3 regions of the Streptococcus nakanonensis genome follow, and region 3 is predicted to be linked to each of the others. Evidence: riboswitches for the same ligand, from Rfam matches in the RefSeq annotation. Region 3 holds a riboswitch; each other region holds the start of a gene.
The links. Region 3 has a riboswitch for thiamine pyrophosphate ahead of AC6I9F_RS09820 (thiamine-binding protein). Riboswitches for the same ligand answer to the same signal wherever they lie in the genome.
Positions count from the first base shown of each region.

Region 1 (5,720 bases), 610 kb from region 3:
GTCACTTTCTCGATAGAGTTGATTGACCAGCGCTCCCTCTTCTCTGATCTGCTGCTCTAACTCATCCGTAATATACGTTTCAATCCATTGTTGGTAGAGAGGATTTGGTGATGGTTTACGATTAAGTGATTTGCCTATATCATGATATAGCCAAGGACAAGGCAGCAAGCTCGCAAATGCAATGCCCAAGTTTGGCTCTGCAAATTGACGATAAATATGAGAAATGTAATGATAACAGGTTGGAGCGATTGGATGTTGCTCCATTTCCTGGTCGCTGATTTCCAATTCCTTGAAAAATTGTTGGCGGATAAATAACTCACCCTCCACTAGACTCTGAGCATTTTGTTTCAAGAGTCTTTTCATCTCTTGGTTTGAAGTCTTATCAGCCAAAAGGTGATAGATTTCTGAGAAGGCCTTCAGATAGTAGGCATCCTGAATCAGGTAATAGCGGAAAATGGCAGGTTCTAAATTCCCCTCTTGTAATTGTAAAATAAAGGGATGATGAAAGGAAGCCTGCCAAGCTTTCTTGGATAATTCCATCGCAATATCTGTAAATTCCATAATAACTCCTTTATAAAAATAGACTGGTTTGAAGCAATAAAAAGAAAAGCAGGTAGATGAATATTGTCCTTTGAGGAATATAAAAAGTCCTATAGCTATTCTTCAACTGTGCATGTTCGTCATATCCATGCGCCGACAGAGCTCTCAGGTAAAGATGGCGCCACCTAAAGACTGTCATCAGAACCTTGCTGTAAATCAAGGGAGACCAAACATGCAGTTCTTGACCGCGTAATAAGCACGCTTCCTTGAGGGACTTGATTTCTTGCTGAATAAGGGGAAAGGAATTGAATACCACAATCAAGGCATAAGCCCAAGACCGTGATAGCCCCTTTTGAGCCAAGTATAAAAGAAGCTCTTTTAGGGAAATAGAGGAAACAAAGACAAGACCAATACAAACGGTAACAAAGGCCCTCGTTCCAAGTATGACTGCCTGCGAAGCATCTCCATGTAACTGAACTGCCCAGTAGTTGGCAAAGGATGGCAAAATGGCAAGCAGAATCATCCAAGCCAATACTTTAAATCTACGGTAATAGAGCATAAAGAGAATACAAAATGCAACTACCGAGAGATTAAGAGCAATCGAAGGAATGAAAGATGTTTCCAAGGATAAAATCAGCAAAAAGAGACTGATAATCGGTGTCTGGGTTGCTACTTTGACCATACTATCTCACCTCCCCTTGGGTATTGCTACTCTGAGATGTGAGTGGTTTGGTAATTGTCACTGCTTTCACATGACTGAGACCCTGACTAGTCATCTCAATCCAATAATCAACCACAGAGATCAAGGGATCCAAACGATGGCTAATGATCAGAAAACTTCTTCCTTGATTTCTCTCCTCCACAATCCACTGACAAAAATAATGACAAGCTCTATCATCCAAACCTGCAAAAGGTTCATCTAGTAAAATCACAGAAGCCTTGCTGGTCAAGATGGTCAAAAGCTGAAGAATCTTTTGCTGACCACCACTTAATTGATAGGGACTCTTATCAAGTTCCTTCTCCAGATCAAAATATCGTAAGGCTTGAAGAATACGCTGATTTCTTTCAGAATCAGGTCCATCTAATTGAAGTTCCTCTCGCAGACTGGATCGAATAAACTGCTTCTCAGCTTCCTGAACCACACCCGTCAGGTCATGATACAAACTCTTTTTCTTTTTCAGAACTGTCCCCTTCCAGGTAATGCGCCCCTTATACTTTTGAAATTGAAGAATGGAGCGAAAGAGGGTTGATTTCCCGACACCATTATCACCCAAGATACAGGAAATTCCTTGGTAGAATGTGAAATCTGCAATCGAAAAGAGGGGGCGATTATTCAGCTCACAAGTTGTTTTGTCCATATGGAATAGTTCTGGGCTAGAAGCAACCTCCTTTGAAGCAACCTGTGTCATTTCAGAGGTAGGGATTTGAAACACTTCCCTTAGTTGACCATCTCTTAGCTCCACCATATGGTCAATATAGGCTTCATAGTCCGTTAAATCATGGTCGCACAAAATAACTGTCTTCCCATCAGAGACCAACTCTTTTAGAATCTCCAATATCTCTATCCTACTCTTGCGGTCAATGGAAGCGAAAGGCTCATCCAAGAGATAGACCCTAGGATTCATAGCAAAGAGAACAGCCAAGGCAGCCTTTTGCTTTTCTCCACCTGATAAGTGATGGATGGGACGGTGCAAGATCTTCTCACAGCGACATTGTCGAACCACCTCTGCTATTTTTGAATCAATTTCCTGAAGGTGATAGCCGATATTCTCCAAGGTAAAAATCAGCTCCTCAAACAAGCTCTCCATGGTAAATTGATGATTAGGATTTTGAAAGAGAATACCAACCGTCTGGACACGTTCGATGATAGAAAGCTGACTGACCTCGCTCCCATTTATCAGTACTTGACCGCTATAGGGAAGAGAACTAACTTGGGCAATCATTTGAAAGAGACTCGATTTTCCAGAACCACTGCTCCCAACCAACAAGGTAAAAGCTTGCTCATGAAAAGTAAAATCAATCGGTTCCGAAAAAATTGGGGACTGAATCTCCCGTAATTCCAGACCCATCTATGCTTTTCCTCCAGCTGCAAACTGATGATAAAGTTTGACAATGGCACGAACCAAGATGGTACAGAAGAAAAAGACGGAAATAAAACGTACCACTAGCAAGGAAAGTACAAAAGGCACTGAAAAGGCGTAGTAACCTAACTTAATGTATTCATAGACAAAGCTAACAAGCGTAATCCCAATACTATTGGCAGTTAGAGAGAGCCAACTTTCATAGCGATTCTTGGTTACGATAAAACCAAGTTCACTTCCCAAACCTTGAACCAAGCCAGACAAAAGGGCACCTAGCCCGAATTGGCTACCATAAAGGACTTCAGCAAGCGCAGCTAGCACTTCTCCAATCGTTGCACTTCCGACTCTCGGAACAAAGATGGCAGCAATGGGCGCAGCCATACACCAGAGTCCAAAAAGGATTTCATTGGCAAAAGCCTGTAAACCAAGAGGTGTTAAGAGTAGGCTGAGAATATTATACACATATCCTGAACCAACGAAAACCCCACCAAAAAAGATAGACAAGAAAGCAAGCAAAATAACATCTTTTAACTGCCATTTTTTCAACATAAAAAACTCCTTTTTAAAGAAAAGTGGGGTGCTCAAGGTGAGCTGCCAAAAGGCTTTATAACACCTTCATCCAGTTTCGTAAAAGAAAAAACTCTAATTACAGATAGGAATTAGAGTTCAGCTTACAAGATTAGACCGTTCTTTTCGACATACGAAAAAAGCGTTTCACATTTCCCTTCGCCAGTCTTAACTGTATCAGGTTCAATGGGTATCATCTCAGCCTAAAGCACCCCAAATGTCTTTATTATTTAATTATGTGATTATTATAACACACATTTTATACTAGTTCAAGAAATTGAACTGGAAATACAGCCTTGCACTCACAAAGACAGCAGATCTTTCTTTTGCAAAAAACAAATGACCTGTTTGATGAATTAGCCATTCAAGCTGAATCTGGACATATCTTTTTAGAAAAGGAAAACTTCCACTTACTTAGAATCCAAGGATAGATACCTATTGTTCACTCATTTCTCGAACAGTTTTTTCTATATTTTTTGCATACGATATTGCTGAAATGATTGAAACACCGTCAACATTGGTCTTCATAATGTCTTTAATATGTTGCGTCTGTATCCCACCAATTGCAACTAAGGGCATTTGTGGCAATAGTTTTCTCATCAATTTAAGACCTTCATAACCTATAGCGCCACCAGCATCATCTTTTGACTGGGTATCAAATACAGGACCAACACCAACATAATCTACATATTCAACTTTTGACTGTTGAAATTCTTTCTCGTTTTTTATAGAAAGACCAATTATTTTATCTGGCATCAATTTTCTAATTTCATCAACACCTAGGTCATCTTGTCCTACATGAACCCCATCAGCATCTATTTCTAATGCCAACTCTATATCATCATTTACGATAAACGGTACATTGTATTTTTTACAAAGTTTTTTAAGTTTTATTGCTAATTCCAGTTTTTCTTTACCTTCTAAAGCACCTTTACCTTTTTCTCGAAATTGAAATAAAGTTATACCACCTTTTAAAGAATCTTCAACAACTGTATATAAATCCTTACCTAAGCAAGTAGTCGTTCCACAAATAAAATATAATTTTAATAGTTCTTTATTAAACATCTTATTTCACCTTTTTAAATGTTTCTATATCTTTATCAGTAACTTCATATAATGCATTAATAAATTCAACTTTAAACGTTCCTGGTAGATGTCCATTAGGACGCTTTTCTGCCATTTCCCCGGCAATATTATATGCTAACATTGCTGTTTCTAAAGATTTCAATTCTTGACCTTTTTCTAGTCCGATAAAGCTTGCTACTACAGCACCTAATAAGCATCCTGTCCCAATAACTTTTGGCATCATGGCACTACCATTATGAATCGTTACCACTTCTCCATTTACCGCAATAGCATCCACTTCACCTGTTACTACAATTGGAATATTGAACTTAGCGTTGGCTGCTAGAGCAATCTCATCAATATTATCCACACCAGCACTATCTACTCCTTTAGATGCCACATTTATACCTACTAAAGAAGCAATCTCTCCAGCATTTCCCCTAATCGCAGCTAGTTTGTAATTGTTGATTAAATCATCTGCTACTTTTTTTCTATATTCTCCTGCTCCACAGGCTACAGGATCTAAAACTGCAGGGACATTATATTTTTCAGCAATTTTTAGTGCCTCTTGATACAGCTTCCAATTTTCATCCGTTAAAGTCCCAATGTTAATCAATAATCCTCCAGCATATTTTAATAAATCTTCTAAGTCTGCTGGGTACTCGCTCATAGCTGGTGACGCACCCAGTGCTACTAATCCATTTGCTGTGAAATTTTTTACTACATCATTGGTGATGCAAATGACCAAAGGTGCTTTTTCTTTTAATAATTTTAAACTTGTCATATTGAAATCCTTCCTTTTCACTTTATACGATATACTGATTTCGATTTATCTCTATCTTTTGTTAAGAAATTTTTTTCATTTACATTGAATGATTTACCTCATCAAATTTGTAACTATCCTAAACTTTCTCTAGGCGTCATAACCAATATCAAAAAAGGCTAATTCTAAAGCGACCGCTTGATTCCAGCGTTGCTGAAGTTCTGTCAAATCTTCTCGACCTTTCCCAACACGATTGAGTTCGTCAACCAGAAATTGAACCCACTCTGCAAAGAAAGGACCTCTGTGGAGATTGATCCATTCCGAATGAATATAGGCTTCAGGTAGAGCCAAATCTTTAGAACCCCAGTCTAAATAGAGACCTTCTGCAATGACCAGCATGACCAAAAGATGGGCATAGTCTGATGAAGCCACTGCCGAATACATAAGATCCTGAAAGGCTTTTGTTACAGGGTGCAAGGTCACTTCCAGATAATCATTCTCAGATACTTTTAACTCTTTGAAAGCCTTTTGGAAATAACCATCTTCATCTGCTTCAAGAAAGCCTAGTTGCTTGGCAAAACGAAGTTTGGATTCAAGCTGGTCTGCGTGAGCTACGCAGGCACCCAGCATGGATAAGAAGGCATCAAAGAAGTGATAATCTTGAATTAGGTAGTCTTTTAAGACCTTATTCTTAATTGTCCCTG
Region 1 is NZ_AP027139.1:1,479,770-1,485,489, forward strand. Features, by position in the region: gene tenA (thiaminase II) at 1-561, opposite strand, end outside; gene AC6I9F_RS07205 (energy-coupling factor transporter transmembrane component T) at 572-1,222, opposite strand; gene AC6I9F_RS07210 (ATP-binding cassette domain-containing protein) at 1,224-2,609, opposite strand; gene AC6I9F_RS07215 (ECF transporter S component) at 2,610-3,170, opposite strand; TPP riboswitch at 3,326-3,414, opposite strand; gene thiE (thiamine phosphate synthase) at 3,624-4,253, opposite strand; gene thiM (hydroxyethylthiazole kinase) at 4,255-5,037, opposite strand; gene AC6I9F_RS07230 (TenA family protein) at 5,167-5,720, opposite strand, start outside.
Region 1: linked by a shared signal. The riboswitch ahead of AC6I9F_RS07215 (ECF transporter S component) and the one ahead of AC6I9F_RS09820 (thiamine-binding protein) in region 3 are both predicted to bind thiamine pyrophosphate.

Region 2 (8,983 bases), 620 kb from region 3:
GAGATAAAAAGTTTGAAACTATATGGATAATGATGTCCTGAGCTTGCTCACATGTACGAAAAAAAGACTGAAAGCAGTCTTCTTTTTAAATCAAAGCTGTAATAGCCGTTACTAAACCAAAAACGATACCCGGTGCATTGGCAGCTGCAAGTGGAATATCTCTTTCGTTTTTGAAAAGACCATAGTAAACCCAGAGACTACAGTTGATAGCTGCGACTAGGGGTTGAATGAAGTTGCCTTTTTGACCGGCAAGATTATTCATGATTTGTGGGAAGTAAGACACATACATCATAACAGACATAAAGGTCGCTACCCACCCCAACACTTTCATTTGTTTTTCAGACATTTTCAAAACCTCTTTTATTCTTTTATACTTTCTATTTTATAATTTAATACAAAAATAAGCAAGACTTTAAGACTTTTATTATAAAAATGTAAACTATCACAGTCTTGTAATAAGAAACAGACCGGATTGCTCCGATCTGTTTGATCCATAAAATGTAAAAATGAATAGCTATTGTCAATCAATGGATGGACTGATTGATTGTCAGTAAGCCGTGGTTAATTATTGCTGCAATATCTTCAAGACCATGCAAAATAAAACTTCCTATAATCAGTCCTATAATAACTGAACAGATAATCATGGTCACACAGATTAGATAAATATCCTTTTTTTGCATCTCTTTCCTCCTACTATCTATTCATGGAGATATTTCAATCCCAAGTTCCAATGAAATAAGAAAATCCACTTACTACAGCTGTTTAATCATATTTCTCCTTTCCATATCAGTTTCATTTTCTACTGTTATATTTTTATTATAAGATTTTAAGAAAGCGCTGTCAGTTATTTATATGCAATTTCTTTATATTAAAAAGACCGGATTGCTCCGATCTTTCAATAGTTCCTATTCTCAATTTCTGTTTTAAAAATAGCTAAGGTTAACGTCAAATGACTAAGCGCCTTATTTTATACGATAAAAATCAATCACTAGACCAGCAGGACCTTTAACTAATAAGGACTCTGTCCCCCAATCGGTTAGAGCTGGACCGTTTAAAACCTGGATACCAAGCTCTTTCAACCGTTGGTAGTTCTGGTCTACATCCTCAACCTCGATATGAATAATGATTCCTGACTGAAAATTTTCCAAAGGAACCAAATGATTTTGGGACAACATCAAACAGTGACTGCCAATCGTAAACTGAGCAAAACCTTGGTCAACATAGTCTGCCTGTTTATCCAAAATACGCTCCAAGTCAGCACAGACTTGGGGAACATCTGAAATGATAATATCTAATTGATTTAAATCCATTTACTATCCTCCATAAAAAGACCGGATTGCTCCGATCTTTTCAAGTTTCTCTCTATGAAAATCAAAGAATAAAATCTACAAGTTTTATATTTGATTTTCGGCTAGAGGAATTATTTAATTGCGCGTGATTGCAATCCTTCTTCTTCCAAGAAGAGACGAAATGGTACGAGTTCTTCTGCTTCGTATTTTTCCTTGAAGGCTTTGATTGCTTCTTCTGAGTGTTGTTTTGGATCCAACTCAAGTACTTCTACTGGAAGTGGACGGTGTGGAGTGATGCGAGCATCGATCACAACAGTTTTACCTTCTTTGTTCAATTTAACAGCTTCTGCAACAACTGCATCGATGTCTTCGATACGGTCAACTGTAAATCCTACAGCACCTTGTGCTTCAGCGATTTTCGCATAGTCAGCATTAGAGAAGTCACAACCAAACAAGTGTTTGTTTGTGTCTTCGTATTTGTCCTTGATGAAGGCATATTTACCATTTGAGAAGACAACGTTGATAACTGGAAGGTCGTATTGAACGTTTGTGATAACGTCTGGGTAGCACATGTTGAATGCACCGTCACCCATGATGTTCCATACTTGGCGATCTGGATTGTCTTTCTTAGCAGCGATACCACCAGGCAGGGCAATACCCATTGTCGCAAAGAGTGGAGATGTACGCCACATGTTCTTAGGTGTCATGTGAAGGTGACGAGTAGATGTTTGAGTAGTGTCACCTACGTCGATTGAGTAGATAGCGTCTTGATCAGCATGTTTGTTGATTGCATTGTAAACTTGATACAATTGCAATTCACCCTCAGTTTTACCTTCGAGTTTGTTCATGTAATCACGCCAGTTTTGGTTGTTCTTAACGTTTGCACGCCACCATGGAGTAGATTCAACTGGGTTCACTTTGTCAAGGATAGCTTTAGCTGCTTGACCTGCGTCACCAAGGATAGATGCGTCAAGGGCATGACGTTTACCAAGTTTGTAAGGGTCGATATCGACTTGGATGAATTTTTCAGTATTCTTGAATGCTTCGTAAACTTCAGCAAATGGGAAGTTTGAACCAAGGAAAAGAACTGTGTCTGCTTCAAAGACCACTTCGTTAGCTGGTTTCCAACCAACACGGTAAGCAGAACCTGTCAAACCTTCATAGTTCCATTCGAAAGCTTCAAAGTTTTTACCAGTTGTGATGATTGGTGCTTTGATTTTACGTGACAATTCAGTAATCACTTCACCAGCTTTAACACCACCGTAACCAGCATAGATAACTGGACGTTCAGCATTGTTCAAGATTTCAACAGCTTTGTCGATTTCAACTTCGTTCAAGGCAGGAGCGATAAATGAACGCTCGTATGAACCTGAACCATAGTATGAGTTTTCGTCGATTTCTTGGAAACCGAAGTTTACTGGGATTTCAACAACAGCTGGACCTTTTTTAGAAACTGCAGCACGGCAAGCTTCGTCGATTACTTTTGGCAATTGCTCAGCGTAAGCTACACGTTTGTTGTATACAGCGATGCCGTTGTACATTGGGTTTTGGTTCAATTCTTGGAAAGCATCCATGTTGAGTTCGTTAACTGGACGTGATCCAAGGATCGCTAGGAATGGAGTGTTATCCATAGCTGCATCGTAAACACCGTTAATCAAGTGAGTCGCACCTGGACCACCTGAACCAACTGCAACCCCGATTGAGCCACCGAATTTCGCTTGCATAACCGCTGCAAGAGCACCTGTTTCTTCGTGGCGAACTTGCAAGAAGCGGATATCTTTTTCTTCAGCCAAAGCGTCCATCAATGAGCTGAGTGTTCCTGATGGGATACCGTAGATTGTGTCTACGCCCCATGTTTTCAATACGTTAAGCATTGCTGCAGATGCAGTAATTTTCCCTTGAGTCATAGTGATAACTCTCCTTCAATTTTTTTAGACTTGGAGAATACGATTACATAGAATTGGAAACGTTCTCCAAACTTTTACTATTCCACTGTATCATATTTATGCTGACTTTTCTAAAAATCTGCTCAAAACTCTCTATTCTCTATTCTAATACAGTTTTGAAAATGCTGCTATCCCTGTTTTATAACAAAGAAATCTAGTCATTACTTTTAGTCTATTTTAGTAAAGTTTAACAGAAGAGAACTGGTCAAAACAGATACAGAACTAAAGGCCATGGCTAGACCTGCCAGTTCTGGATTGAGGGCCAGTCCAACACCAGAAAAGACTCCTGCTGCAATCGGAATTCCGACAACATTGTAGATAAAGGCCCAGAAAAGATTGAGCAGAATTCGATGGAAAGTTTTCTTACTCATATCAAAGGCACGCACCACTCCTAAGAGGTTATTGGTTGTCAACACCAAATCGGCTGACTCGATAGCGATGTCTGTTCCAGCTCCCATGGCAATCCCCACATCTGCTACACTAAGGGCAGGAGCGTCATTGATACCGTCCCCAACAAAGGCTACTTTGCCAGCCGCTTGTAGTTTATGGATTTCATGAGCTTTTTCTTCTGGCAAGACACCTGCAATGACCTCTTCGATTCCGATCTGATCGGCAATCGCACGCGCCACACCTGCATTGTCTCCTGTCAGCATGACTGTTTTAAGACCTCGTTTTTTCAACTGACTGATGGCAAGCTTAGCATTTTCCTTAGGAATATCTTGCAAAGCAAGCAAGCCTTTGATTTCATTGTCAACAGCCAAGAAAACAACTGTCTTAGCTTCTTTTTCCAGTTCTTCTAGTTTTTCTTGATAAGTGCTAGAAATGTTCATGCCATCCAGCATTTTAGCATTTCCAAGCAGAACTTGTTTTCCATTGATTTGCCCTGAGACACCTTTTCCGTGCAAGGCTTGGAAATTTTCAACATTGTGAAACTCAAGTCCAGCTTCACTCGCTCGTTTCACAACGGCTTCAGCCAGTGGGTGTTGAGAAGCTTCTTCCAAGGAAGCTGCCAATCCAAGCACTTCTACTTCGTCGCCGATGATATCTGTGACCACAGGTTTCCCTTCCGTCAAAGTCCCGGTCTTATCAAAGACGATAGTTTGAACTTTCTGGATTTCCTGTAGAACCATTCCATTTTTGAGGAGAACTCCCATCTTGGCACTGCGTCCTGTCCCCACCATAAGAGCTGTCGGTGTTGCAAGTCCCAATGCACAAGGGCAGGCAATAATCAAAACAGCCACCCCATAGAGAAGAGAAGAGACAAAACTCGCTCCAAGCACAACTACACTATCCCTGAGCAAGACGAACCAAACCCAAAAGGTCACAATCCCTAAAATGACAACTGCTGGGACAAAAATGCCTGAAATTTTATCCGTCAAGTCCTGAATCGGCGCACGACTTGTCTGAGCTTTCTTCACAAAATCCACAATCTGAGCCAAAACAGTCTCTGAACCAACTTTTTCTGCTCTAAAAACAAGTGTTCCACTATTATTGATGGTTGAACCAATGACGGTATCTCCAACTGTCTTGTCCACAGGCAGACTCTCACCTGTCACCATAGACTCGTCAATACTAGAGATACCTTCTACTACGACACCATCAACCGCAATCTTTTCACCGGGACGCACTCGAATCAGGTCACCTACCTTGACTTGTTCCAAGGGGACTTGAACATAATTATCCTCACGCAAGACTTCTGCAGTTTTAGCCTGCAAGTCCAGCAATTTCTCCACAGCTTGGGAAGTATTTTTCCGCATTTTCTCCTCAAAAACGGCTCCCATAAGAACGAAGAAGAAGATAAATGCAGCACTTTCAAAATAAACAGGGAGGCCAGCGAAGAGGGCAACTAAGCTATAGAAATAGGCCACTAGGGTTCCCAGAGCAACCAAGGTATCCATGTTGGCATTGTGCTTTTTAAAACTAGCCCAAGCACTTTGGATATAAGGACCACCTGCTACTAGCATAATCGGTGTTGTGGCTAAAAAGGTGCCCCAACGCATGACTTGGTGACTAATTCCTCCTGTCGACATCCCAATCATGAGAATCACAAGAGGCACAGTAAAGATACTGGTAATCCAAAAACGCTGGAGTAGGGATAGAGATTTTCGAGTCTTCTCTACGACTGTATAACTTCCCTTTTGCATCTTCATGCCACAAGAAAATTCATGTTGCCCTAATTCTTGAGGTGTAAAACGAATGACTTTCTCCTCATCCACGCCGATTGGTTCCAAGATACCTTCTTCTTCAAACAGAATTTCCTTATAACAGTTTGAAGGAGTGGCGCGATGAAAGGTAATCTCAGCTGGAATTCCCTTTTGAAGCTGGATATGGGCTGGATGGTAGCCTTTGTCTGCCGTGATACGGATTTTTTGAACACCATTTTCAAGACTTGCTTTTACAATTTCAGTCATATCATTCTCCTATTCTACAATCATCTTACCGTGCATCATATTCATGCCACAAGAGAAACCATACTCTCCAGCCTGCTCAGGCGTGATTTCCACTACATACTCTTCCCCCATAGGCAGGTCCGCATGTACACCAAAATCTGGAAAAACAATTTGGTCCAGACAGGGTGAAGGGTCCTTACGGTCAAAGACAATGCGGGCTGGCACTGATTTTTTGAGGATAATCAACTCAGGCGCATAGCCCCCCATGACCTCCACTCGAATCTCTTGGTAGCCGTTTTTTTGCTGAGCCTTTTGTCCAGATTTTTCAGGCTTTTTGAAAAACCAAAACAAGATAAAGGCGATAAGGGCAATACAAATAATGGTTACAATACTATTTAACATGACGTCTCCTTTACATACAATTACATTTTACTTCTGTCACAGCGCTTGATTTCTTCTCAGAAATCACAGCTTCCAAGTCTTCCAAGTCAGCCTGAGTAAAATCACATTCAGCAATCAAATCAGCCAACAAGTTCTTAATCCTACGAGAACAAACCTTGTCCTTGATATCTTTAACAAGCAAGTCTCGACTTTGGTCCAAAGTTAAAAGTGCTGAATAGACAAAGGACTTGCCTTCTTTTTTCCTCGTCAGGCACTCTTTCTCAACCAAACGAGCCAAAAGAGTCTGAATGGTCGACTTGGACCAGTCGAACCGCTCAGCCAGAACCCTGATTAAATCCGTACTGGTCTGCTCTCCTTGCATCCAAATAATCTTCATGACCTGCCATTCTGCATCTGAAATCTGCATCATCACACCTCCTAAATCTACATTTGTCAATTACAATTATTAGTATACTTCAAAAATCTACATTTGTCAATTATAAAATCAATCTTTTCTTTGAAAAATTGAATTTTAACCATTTGATAAAGGATTTGCAGTCAAATATTACTATATAAACAATAAAAATATGCTATACTAAAGAAAAAAGAAAACAACCACTAGGGGTGCGTAAAGCTGAGATTAACAACTGTTAGACCCTTTGACTCAATCTAGGTAATGCTAGCTGATGGAAGTGGAAATGATAATGGGGACTAGCAGTCTTCTATTACCTTTCTAAAACAGACCAGCTTGTTCTTAAGAATACAAACTTCAGTTGGTTGGGAGGTTTTAGATGACTTATTTACCCGTTGCTTTGACCATTGCAGGGACTGACCCTAGTGGCGGTGCTGGCGTTATGGCTGATTTAAAGTCATTCCAAGCGAGAGATGTCTATGGAATGGCCGTTGTGACTAGCCTTGTTGCTCAAAATACCAGAGGCGTTCAATTGATTGAGCACGTTTCTCCTCAAATGTTGAAAGCCCAATTGGACAGTGTCTTTTCTGATATTCCACCTCAGGCTGTAAAAACTGGAATGTTGGCAACTACTGAAATCATGGAAATCATCCAACCCTATCTTAAAAAACTGGATTGTCCCTATGTCCTTGACCCTGTTATGGTCGCTACGAGTGGGGACACTCTGATAGATACTAGTGCCAGAGACTACCTAAAAACAAATCTGCTTCCCCTTGCAACCATCATCACACCCAATCTTCCTGAGGCAGAAGAGATTGTTGGTTTTTCAATCCATAATCCAGAAGACATGCAACGTGCTGGTCGCCTGATTTTAAAAGAATTTGGTCCTCAGTCTGTGGTCATCAAAGGTGGCCATCTCGAAGGCGGTGCCAAGGATTTCCTCTTTACCAAGGATGACCAATTTGTCTGGGAAAGTCCACGAATTCAAACCTGTCATACACATGGTACTGGATGTACCTTTGCGGCAGTGATTACGGCTGAACTAGCCAAGGGCAGAAGTCTTTATCAGGCAGTTGATAAGGCCAAGGCCTTTATCACGAAAGCTATTCAAGATGCCCCTCAACTCGGTCATGGTTCTGGTCCAGTCAACCATACAAGCTTTAAAGATTAAAAAAAACTCTCTAGTTCCCACTTTAAGGGAATTAGAGAGTTTTTATACTCTTCGAAAATCTCTTCAAACGACGTCAGCTTTATCTGCAACCTCAAAATACTGTTTTGAGCTGACTCTTATCTAAAACCTCAAGGCAGGGCTTTGAGCAACCTGAGGCTAGCTTCCTAGTTTTCTCTTTGATTTTCATTGAGTATTAGTTAGGAAATAATGTCATCCAACTTTGATAAAAAGGCTTGGGTTTTTGCCTCAATATCTTCTGCCTGCATCAGATCGCGTACGACTGCTACTCCAGCTATGCCAGTGCCAATAAGCTGGTCAATATTCTCTGAAGTCAAGCCTCCAATAGCAACTACTGGAATGGCAACCGTTTGGCAAATTGTTTTCAAGGTTGAAATCAGGGTGATAGGCGCATTTTCCTTGGTGGTAGTTGGGAAAATGGCTCCTGTCCCCAAGTAATCTGCACCTGATGTTTCTGCTTCCAGAGCTCTTTTTATTGTTTTAGCAGTTACACCAAGGATTTTTTCAGGTCCCAAGACTTGTCGGGCAACCGAAACTGGTAGTTCATCGTCTCCGATATGCAGACCAGCAGCATCAACCGCAAGACAAACATCCAAACGATCATCGATTATCAAGGGTACCTGATAGGCATCTGTTATTTCCTTGACTTGTTTTGCCAGTTGATAATATTGATTGGTTGTGAGATTTTTTTCTCGTAATTGAACTATGGTAACACCTGAACGGCAGGCAGTCTCAACTTTTGCAAGAAAGCTTTCCACGGAATCTTGATAGCGATTGGTTACCAGATATAGTCTAAATGCTTCTCTATTCATAAACTTCTCCTTTGATAGCGTCTAGCCAGTTTTCATCTCTTTTGAGGAGCGAAAGCTGATTGAGTACTTGGTAACGAAATTCTTCCAATCCCATTCCTTGAAAAACTATTCTCTCAGCGGAGATATTGAGATAAGAAACCGCTAGACACGAAGCTACAAAGCCAGTCTTTCCTTGGCTGAGAAAAACAGCTGTTAAAGCTCCAACCAAATCTCCTGTCCCTGTTATCCAGTCTAACTCTGCACAGCCATTCTCCAATACAGCGACCTGATTCTTCGAAACGATAAGGTCCTTGGGGCCTGTGACTAAGAATGACATACCAGGATAGGTCTGACACCAGTCTTTCAAGACTTGAAGCAAATCCTCCGTTTCTTGGTCTTTAGCACTCGCATCGACCCCAACGCCGTGGTGTTTTAAGCCAACAAGACTTCGAATTTCTGACATGTTTCCTTTAAGGACTTTAGGTCTATAGTCTAAAAGGTCTTTAACTAAGCTCTTACGAATGGATGAAGCTGTTACGCCAACTGCATCTACTACCATTGGGAGAGAAACTTGAGTTGCATAAG
Region 2 is NZ_AP027139.1:1,469,895-1,478,877, forward strand. Features, by position in the region: gene AC6I9F_RS07145 (SemiSWEET family transporter) at 86-346, opposite strand; gene AC6I9F_RS07150 (hypothetical protein) at 525-680, opposite strand; gene AC6I9F_RS07155 (VOC family protein) at 963-1,310, opposite strand; gene spxB (pyruvate oxidase) at 1,421-3,196, opposite strand; gene AC6I9F_RS07165 (heavy metal translocating P-type ATPase) at 3,403-5,646, opposite strand; gene AC6I9F_RS07170 (cupredoxin domain-containing protein) at 5,656-6,027, opposite strand; gene AC6I9F_RS07175 (CopY/TcrY family copper transport repressor) at 6,038-6,433, opposite strand; TPP riboswitch at 6,617-6,714, shown strand; gene thiD (bifunctional hydroxymethylpyrimidine kinase/phosphomethylpyrimidine kinase) at 6,798-7,589, shown strand; gene thiE (thiamine phosphate synthase) at 7,787-8,419, opposite strand; gene thiM (hydroxyethylthiazole kinase) at 8,412-8,983, opposite strand, start outside.
Region 2: linked by a shared signal. The riboswitch ahead of thiD (bifunctional hydroxymethylpyrimidine kinase/phosphomethylpyrimidine kinase) and the one ahead of AC6I9F_RS09820 (thiamine-binding protein) in region 3 are both predicted to bind thiamine pyrophosphate.

Region 3 (8,983 bases):
ATCACATAGTTAATCTGACTGGGAACAACCTGAAAAGTATCTGCCAACTGACTCCGTTGCAACTCCACAATTCCAGATTGATCTAAAATCGCCTTGATGTAGGCCTCAATATGATCCGATGTATTTTTAAATCTCATTACAAACCCACCTCTCTCTTTAAACCTTGACTATCTTTGACTATTATACCGAAATTTTCTCATTTTTAAAAGAAAAAGGGCGCTGGTAAAGGATAATCTTCACCAACTCCCTATTTTTCTACTTATCTAAGCCTAATTCTGCCAAGATTTGACGTTTGTAGGCAATCTTTTGGACTTCCTTGTCCTCATCTTCAGACCAATCTAGTTTAATTTCTGAAACAATCTGCCCAGGGCGATTTTTCAAGATATAAATGCGGTCGCTGAGACTGAGGGCCTCCTCGATACTATGCGTGATGATCAAGGTTGTGAGCTGCAACTGCTTGTGAATCTCAAGGTACCAAGCGTGGAGTTCCATCTTGGTCATCTCATCCAAGGCGCTAAAGGCTTCATCTAAGAGAAAGAGCTTGTGTCCGAAAAGGTAAGTTCGAAGCAAGGCTACACGCTGACGCATCCCGCCACTGAGTTCATGAGGATACTTGTCCCGTACAGCTGTCAACTGGAAGGTCGCAAGAATGTCATCTGCGCGAGCAATAGCTTCTGCCTTATCCACCTTTTGAATCAAGAGGGGCAGAATGATATTACCAAGCACCGTCTTGTGCTCCAAGAGCAGATCCTTTTGCAACATATAACTCACGCGCCCCTTGGGATTTTCTTCACCATCAAGGACAATTCTCCCTGACTGAACTTCTAAAATCCCCGCAATTAAGTTGAAAAGCGTAGTCTTACCAACACCACTTGGGCCTAAGATAGAAACCACTTCTCCTGAAGTCACCTGCAGGTTAATGTCCTCTAAAATCCTCTCTTGACCATAGGCATAACTGACGTGTTCTAGTCTAATCTCTGTCATTATTTCACAAATTCGTTGGTGAAGCCTTTGTCTGTCAAGTCTTCTTTAAGGATACCATTTTCTTTATCCCATTTGTAGAAGGCATTCCAGCGAGCTGCATCAAATTGACCCCATTTTTCCTTGTCGCTTGCGTATTCTTTTGACAAGTATTTTTGAGATTCGATGACAAAGTCACGTTTTTCCTTGAGTTCAGGTGCATTTTTGATGAGGATATCAGCTGCTTCTTCTGGATGCTCCATAGCATATTGGTAGCCTTTTTTGATAGCTTGGATGACTTTACGAGCTTCTTCTTTGTTATCTTTCAAATAGTCGTTGTTTGCGATGATAACTGGTGAATAGTAGTCAAATTCTTTAACGTAGTCTTTCAAGTACATGAAATTAGCATCTACACCTTGAGATTTTGCAAGGATACCATCCCATCCATAGTAGATCCAAGCAGCATCAAAGACGCCATTGGCAATCGGTGTGATCGAGTTTGAATCGTTATTTGGTACTTTTTCGACCTTCTCAAAGTCTCCACCTTGAGATTCTACCAAGGTTTTCAACATAGCCAGTTCCGTTGGGTCATTCCAGGTTCCGTATTTCTTACCAACCAAGTCTTTTGGACTAGCTACATTGTCAGATTTACGAGAGATGATTCCTGATGTATTGTGTTCAACAATAGCTGCAACGGCAGTAATTCCTGCCCCTTTTTCCAATTTTTTAGCCATGTAATCTTGGAAATAAACTGCAAATGGTGCCTTTCCGTTAATAACCAAGTCAGAAGAACTTTCTTCTGGTGGCAATTTCAAGTCAACATCCACTCCAGCTTCTTTGAAATAACCTTTTTCCTTGGCAACATAAAGCCCTGTGTGGTTGGTATTTGGTGTCCAGTCTAGGATAAAGTCAATCTTCTTAAGTTCTGCTTCCTTATTATCCTTAGAAGCAGTTCCTTGGCCACAGGCCACAAGCACAACAGCTACAAAAGCTGTTACAAGCGTTAAAAACACTTTCCATGTTTTTTTCATTTTGATTTCCTCTTTTCTTTTTGAAACATTCTAATTCTACGAACGTTTCCATTTAATAACATATTTTTCACTGATATCGACCAACTTCATACCAAGAAGACTGATAATCGATACCAGAATAATAATCGCGAACATGGTATCATACTGAAACAGTTTCTTGGACTGAATCATGTAGACACCTAGTCCTTCAAAGCCTCCCAACCACTCAGATACCACTGTTGTGATAAAGGCGTAGGAGACACTGACCCTCAGACCTGCATAAAAGTAAGGCAGGCTGACTGGAATTTTAAAATGCCACAGGATTTGCCAAGGCTTGGCCCGCATCAAACTAAACAAGGTCAGCATATCCTTGTCACAATGCCTAAAACCGTCCAAAATACTGACGATGATAGGAAAAGTTGTCGTCAAAATAATCAAGACAATCTTGGGCAGAATCCCATAACCTAGCCACAAGACCAAGATAGGAGCTATGGCAATGGTCGGAATGGTCTGAACAACCACCATCATAGGGTAAATCAGGTCATTGAGCCAAGTTAAACTATCCATAAGTACAGCCATGAGACAGGCAATCAAGACTCCCAAAATCAGTCCCAATAAAGCCACTCTCAAGGTCGCCCAGCTATGGTGCCAGAGAAATTCTCTGTCACGAACAAAGGACTGGAGAATTTCAAGAGGTGTCGGCAGGATAAACTTGGGGAGAAGTTTAAGAAAACCTGCTAACTGCCAGATTGACAAGACTCCCAGAAAGCCCAATAGACTAATGTGTCGTCTCAGTATACTTTTCAAGTTTCTCATCAATACTTAAAATCTCTCCTACATTTATTTTGACATTGGCAAAGACATTATCTGCCTCCTGCCCTGCCACTTCCAGCGCTTCTTTTAGAATGCGCATAAGCTCATCAAACTCCCCTTCCAAGACCGTTTCAAATGGTGTCACCACCATGGTCACTTCTTGAACTTGCAGATAAGCAATGACCTGATCGATAACAGCTATCCGATCAATCCCCTGTGCTAGGGGTAAAACTTGCAAGGCAATGCTTGCTTTCATAAAAACCTCCTCTTCTCGTTTTCCTTTGACAAAAAGAAAAACCTTTACCATATATGGAAAAGGTCAAGAATAGACTAAGTATCGTTCCCTACGCTGGCATTACCCAGATCAGGTGCGGTCGAAGTTTAACACTTCCTCTCAGACTGTACACAGACTCCCATATATTATATAGATATATGATAGCGCAAAATAAGAAAAATGTCAAGGAAACTGCTTACAGAAAAGAGCAGGAAACATTTCCTACTCCAATTTTCTATACTCGTTCTCCATCACTGTTTACTCTGTAGCCATCCACCGTCGTATTAACAGCTAAGGCACCTGAAGAGTAAGAATAATACCACTTACCAAAAACTTGATACCAGCCTGTTTTCATTGCCCCTGAACTATCCAGATAATACCACGAGCCATTTTCCTTTAACCAGCCTGTCTGCATTTCACCAGATGATTTCAAATAATACCAGCTGGAACCATCCTTCAACCATCCCGTTGATTTAGACCCATTTGATTTAAAATGATACCAACTACCATTTATTTTCTTCCAACCGACAGTCGATCCATTATTTGAGCTATAATTAGAGCTATTCCCTGATTGGTTCTGATAATTCTGTGAAGAAGTCACTCCCTCTAGCTGTATATAGCGATGACTTCCGTTATAAGCTGTATAACTCAACCACTTGTATCCATCTTTTTCGAGAATTTGATCATAATGAACCTTCTCCCCAGGATAATAGTAATCAATCACAGTTGCGCTAGCTAGAGGTTCAGTTTTAATAGCAGACTTGGTCTTAAAATAATGAGTTCCACCGGTTGAAGAAAGAACAGAATTACCTAGAGGATTTTTATTCACAGCCTCCAATTGAACATAACGATAGCTTCCATTATAGGCAGTATAACTCAACCACTTGTACCCATCTTTTTCGAGCATTTGATCATAATGAACATTCTCCCCAGGATAATAGTAATCAATCACAGTTGCGCTAGCTAGAGGCTGATTTTTGATAGCTGACTTAGTCTTAAAATAATGTGTTCCTCCTGTTGAAACTGAGGTTTGACTATTCCCAACACTGCCACCAGCCAAATCTTTAAAATGAATAAATCCTGTCATCGTATTTGCTTTTATAATTCGTTTATTATAGGCTTCTGTATAACCATAGTTATATTCCTCAATCTCAATCTTATCTCCCATTACATTTGACACCCAGGCAACATGCCCATAAGTTCCTGCAGTAGACCAAGCAATGGAGCCAATCGTCGGTGTATTATCTACACGATAGCCTTCATGACGAGCACGGTGCCCCCATTCATTCGCATTTCCATAAGCCCTTGGAATCTCAAAACCATTGACACTACTCAAACGAAAGGCTGCAAAAGAAGTACACTGACGAGAATACATGCGCCACTGATCAATCTCCTGACTCCCATTTTTATAATAAGCAGGATAATCATCCCCACGCGCAATTGATCCATTCCCTCCAGAATAGGCATAGACACTATCACCCGCTGCTAGCATCAATCCTACTACTAAAAAAGGAACAAGCTTTTTAACTGACATCTTCAAGTAATAACTTGTCCCTCTTGCTATAAACGGTAAAATTTTCATTCTTCCTCCTTGAAAAATAATATAAATCGAAGATTGCCTTCACTTAAACTATTCGGAGAAAAAAGAAAAAGTGAGAAAATTTCTCACTTTAGTCCAGATAATGAATCAAATTCTTTTCAGTAAGAATATCTGAGTAAGTAAAGGATTCAACGTAAACATTAGCTTGTTTATCTCCTTCCACATTCCCAAATTCCACAATAAATAGGGATGGATAAACTTCAATTAACTTACCCAATCTATTTTTTTGGCGCTTACGACCATTTTCCAAAGTCATTTCGATTACATGACCCTCATGCGCCTTGATTTCCTCTTTGATTTTTTTCATCTTGGCTACATCTGTAAATGCATCTGACATCTTATGCCTCCCTCTTTGAGATACTTGAAAATTTATTGTATTCTTTTTGGAAAATTAATTCCACCGTTCCACGAGCTCCACTACGGTTTTTCTCGATAATAACTTCTACCTTATTATTTGGGATGCCTTCCTCTTCTTCACCACCACGCTCATAGTAATCGTCGCGATAAAGAAAGGCTACGATATCAGCGTCCTGCTCAATAGACCCAGATTCACGAATATCAGACAAGACCGGTCTCTTATCCTGACGTTGTTCTACCCCACGAGAAAGCTGACTAAGAGCGATTACTGGAACCTTCAGTTCCTTAGCTAAAATTTTCAACTGACGTGAAATTTCTGAAACTTCTTGTTGGCGGTTTTCTCGCCCAGTTCCCGTGATAAGCTGCAAGTAATCTATCAAAATCAAACCAAGATTCCCAGTTTCTTGAGCCAGTTTACGAGAACGAGAACGAATTTCCGTAATCCGAATCCCTGGCGTATCATCGATATAGATACTTGCATTAGCTAGATTCCCTTGAGCAATGGTATACTTTTGCCACTCCTCATCGGTCAATTGACCTGTACGGATAGAATGGGATTCCACCAAACCTTCTGCCGCCAACATACGATCCACTAGACTTTCCGCACCCATTTCCAGTGAAAAAATAGCAACCGTTTTGTCCAACTTAGTCCCAATGTTCTGAGCGATATTCAAGGCAAAGGCTGTCTTACCAACCGCCGGACGAGCTGCTAAGATAATCAACTCCTCTTCATGCAGACCAGTCGTCATATGATCTAAATCACGATAGCCTGTCGCAATACCTGTAATATCGGTCGTTTGTTGCGAGCGAGCTTCCAGATTTCCAAAGTTGACATTCAACACATCTCGAATGTTCTTAAATCCACTTCGATTAGCATTTTCGCTGACATCAATCAGGCCTTTTTCTGCCTGAGCAATGATTTCATCAGCTGGTTGTGAAGCCTCGTAAGCTTGGTTGACAGACTCTGTCAACTTGGCAATTAAACGACGTAGCATTGCTTTTTCTGCAACGATTTTAGCATAATACTCCGCATTAGCAGAAGTGGGCACAGAATTGACAATCTCAACTAGGTAAGACAGGCCACCAATATTCTGCAAATCACCTTGATTATCAAGAATGGTACGAACCGTTGTTGCATCTATAGCATCACCACGATCGGATAAATCAACCATAGCTTGGAAAATCAAACGATGGGCATACTTAAAAAAGTCCCGAGACTCAATGTATTCTCGCACAAAAACAAGCTTACTCTCATCAATAAAGATAGCCCCTAAAACGGATTGCTCAGCTAAGATATCTTGAGGTTGTACTCGTAACTCTTCTACTTCTGCCATCAGACTTCCCTTCCTTTTACAATCTTGTCAAGAAGGTGTAAACTTATCCTTCTTTCACACGAAGATTGATTACACTTGTAATATCTTGATAGATTTTCACTGGTACATCAATCAAACCAACTGCTCGAATCGGAGCTTGTACTTGAATATGACGTTTATCAATCTTAATTCCAAATTGCTTTTGCAATTCTTCTGCAATTTTCTTATTGGTAATCGAACCAAAGGTACGACCATCTGGACCAACTTTTTCAACAAATTCTACAATAGTTTCCTCTGCTTCTAATTGGGCTTTAATTGCTTTTGCTTCTGCAATCATCTCAGCATGAGCTTTTTCTTCAGATTTTTGTTTACCACGAAGTTCACCTACAGCTTGAGCAGTTGCTTCTTTGGCTAGATTCTTTTTGATAAGAAAGTTTTGCGCATACCCTGTTGGTACTTCCTTAATTTCGCCTTTTTTACCTTTTCCTTTGACATCTGCTAAAAAGATTACTTTCATTCTTCTTTCTCCTTTTCCTTTATTTCATTTAATACAATTTCTGTCAGTTTTTCACCTGCTTCTGACAAGGTTAAATCCTTAATTTGAGCTGCAGCTAAATTAAAGTGGCCCCCACCGCCTAACTCTTCCATAATCCGTTGTACATTCAGTTTACTACGACTCCGAGCTGAGATGGATATAAATCCTTGTGTATTTTTCGCAAGGACAAAACTCGCTTCAATACCTGACATAGCTAACATGGCATCTGCTGCCTTACTAATAACAACTGTGTCATAGCATTTCGTGTTCTTAGCCTCTGCTATTAGTACATCTGAACCTAATTTACGCCCCTGTAAAATCAGTTCATTGACCTCACGATATTCTTCAAAATCTGTCGCAGCGATTTCTTGGATAGCAATACTATCGCTTCCGCGCGTTCTGAGATAGCTAGCAACATCAAATGTCCGACTAGTCACTCGTGAGGTGAAATTTTTAGTATCCAGCATCATACCAGCCATCAAGACGCTTGCTTGCATACGACTCAAACGATTTTTCTTAGAATTCTGGAACTGAATCAATTCCGTTACCAACTCACTGGCACTGCTTGCACCACTTTCGATATAAGTAATGACCGCATTATCTGGAAAATCCTGATCCCTTCTATGGTGATCAATAACGATGGTCTGTGTAAATAAATCATAAAATTCTTTCGATAAAGTTAAAGCTGTCTTTGAATGGTCTACAAGAATCAACAAAGAACGATTGGTTACCATCCCCATTGCATCCTTAACAGACAACAACTTCGTAACTCCTTCTTTTTCTAAGAATGAAACAGCTCGTTCAATATCTGGAGACATTTGTTCTTCATCATAAAGAGCATAGCTATTTTCAATCACATTGCTGGCGAACAACTGCATACCTACAGCAGAGCCCAAGGCATCCATATCTAAATTTCTATGCCCAACTACAAACACTTGATCCACACTACGAATCTTATCAGATATGGCTGTCATCATTGATCGAGTACGGGTACGAGTGCGCTTGATGGACGCAGCAGATCCACCGCCAAAGTAGACTGGATTTTTCGTTTCATCATTCTCCTTGACAACCACCTGGTCGCCACCACGTACTTCAGCCAAATTCAAGTTGAGCAAAGCAACTTTCCCTATTTCATCATGATTTCCATCGCCATAAGAAAATCCCATACTTAAGGTCAAGGGCAACTGTCTCTGTTTCGACTCTTCTCTGAAAGCATCAATAACAGAAAATTTATCATTCATCAAGCCCTCAAGCACCGTGTAGTCAGTAAATAGATAAAATCGATCCATACTTACCCGACGAGAAAACATCATGTATTTTTCTGAAAACTCTGATATAAAATTAGCTACAAAACTATTGATTTGACTAATATCTGACTCAGAAGTTGCATCCTCCAAATCATCATAATTATCCACAGATACAACTCCAATCACTGGTCGACTCGTTACTAATTCATCTGTTATGGCTTGCTCCCTGGATACATCTACAAAATACAAAACACCGGAAGAAGCATCCATATGAACAGCATAACGCTTCTCACCCAGTTTGGCATAAGTAGACGGATTTCCTACTGAAGCCTTGATAATCGTTTGAACAGCTTCCAAATCAAAATCGCCATCTTCCTTGGTCAAAATCAATTCAGCATAGGGATTAAACCACTCAACTTCTCCAGAAGATAAATTCAATTTCATAACACCTACAGGCATCTGTTCCAATAGAGCTGTCAAACTTTCTTCCGCTTGGTGGTTTACATACTGTATCTGTTCTACATCACTCCTTGTATAATGCACTCTCAGTTTCTTAAATAAAAAAACATAGCCTCCTACAAAAAGAAACAAAATGAAAACCGTCAACAGATTATTATTAACAAAAATAATGAAAGTGGATAAGACTCCAAACGCAACCAATCCTACTAGAATAGGAAAAATTGGACTTACATAAAATTTTTTCATTCCAAACCTCTTGGCACCCATTATACCATAATACCCCTCAAAAAGCGACTTTTTAAAAGTGTAATCAGTAATTCTATCAATTATAAGAAAAAAGAGGTTTACAATTCAGTAAACCTACCTTTACACATATTGAAATTAAGATTCTTTAACCTCTAACAAACCAATTTCG
Region 3 is NZ_AP027139.1:2,085,277-2,094,259, forward strand. Features, by position in the region: gene AC6I9F_RS09800 (CtsR family transcriptional regulator) at 1-137, opposite strand, end outside; gene AC6I9F_RS09805 (ABC transporter ATP-binding protein) at 256-984, opposite strand; gene AC6I9F_RS09810 (ABC transporter substrate-binding protein) at 984-1,991, opposite strand; gene AC6I9F_RS09815 (ABC transporter permease) at 2,028-2,786, opposite strand; gene AC6I9F_RS09820 (thiamine-binding protein) at 2,749-3,039, opposite strand; TPP riboswitch at 3,108-3,210, opposite strand; gene cbpD (choline binding-anchored murein hydrolase CbpD) at 3,293-4,639, opposite strand; gene AC6I9F_RS09830 (Veg family protein) at 4,728-4,994, opposite strand; gene dnaB (replicative DNA helicase) at 4,996-6,348, opposite strand; gene rplI (50S ribosomal protein L9) at 6,392-6,844, opposite strand; gene AC6I9F_RS09845 (GGDEF domain-containing protein) at 6,841-8,814, opposite strand; gene hpf (ribosome hibernation-promoting factor, HPF/YfiA family) at 8,950-8,983, opposite strand, start outside.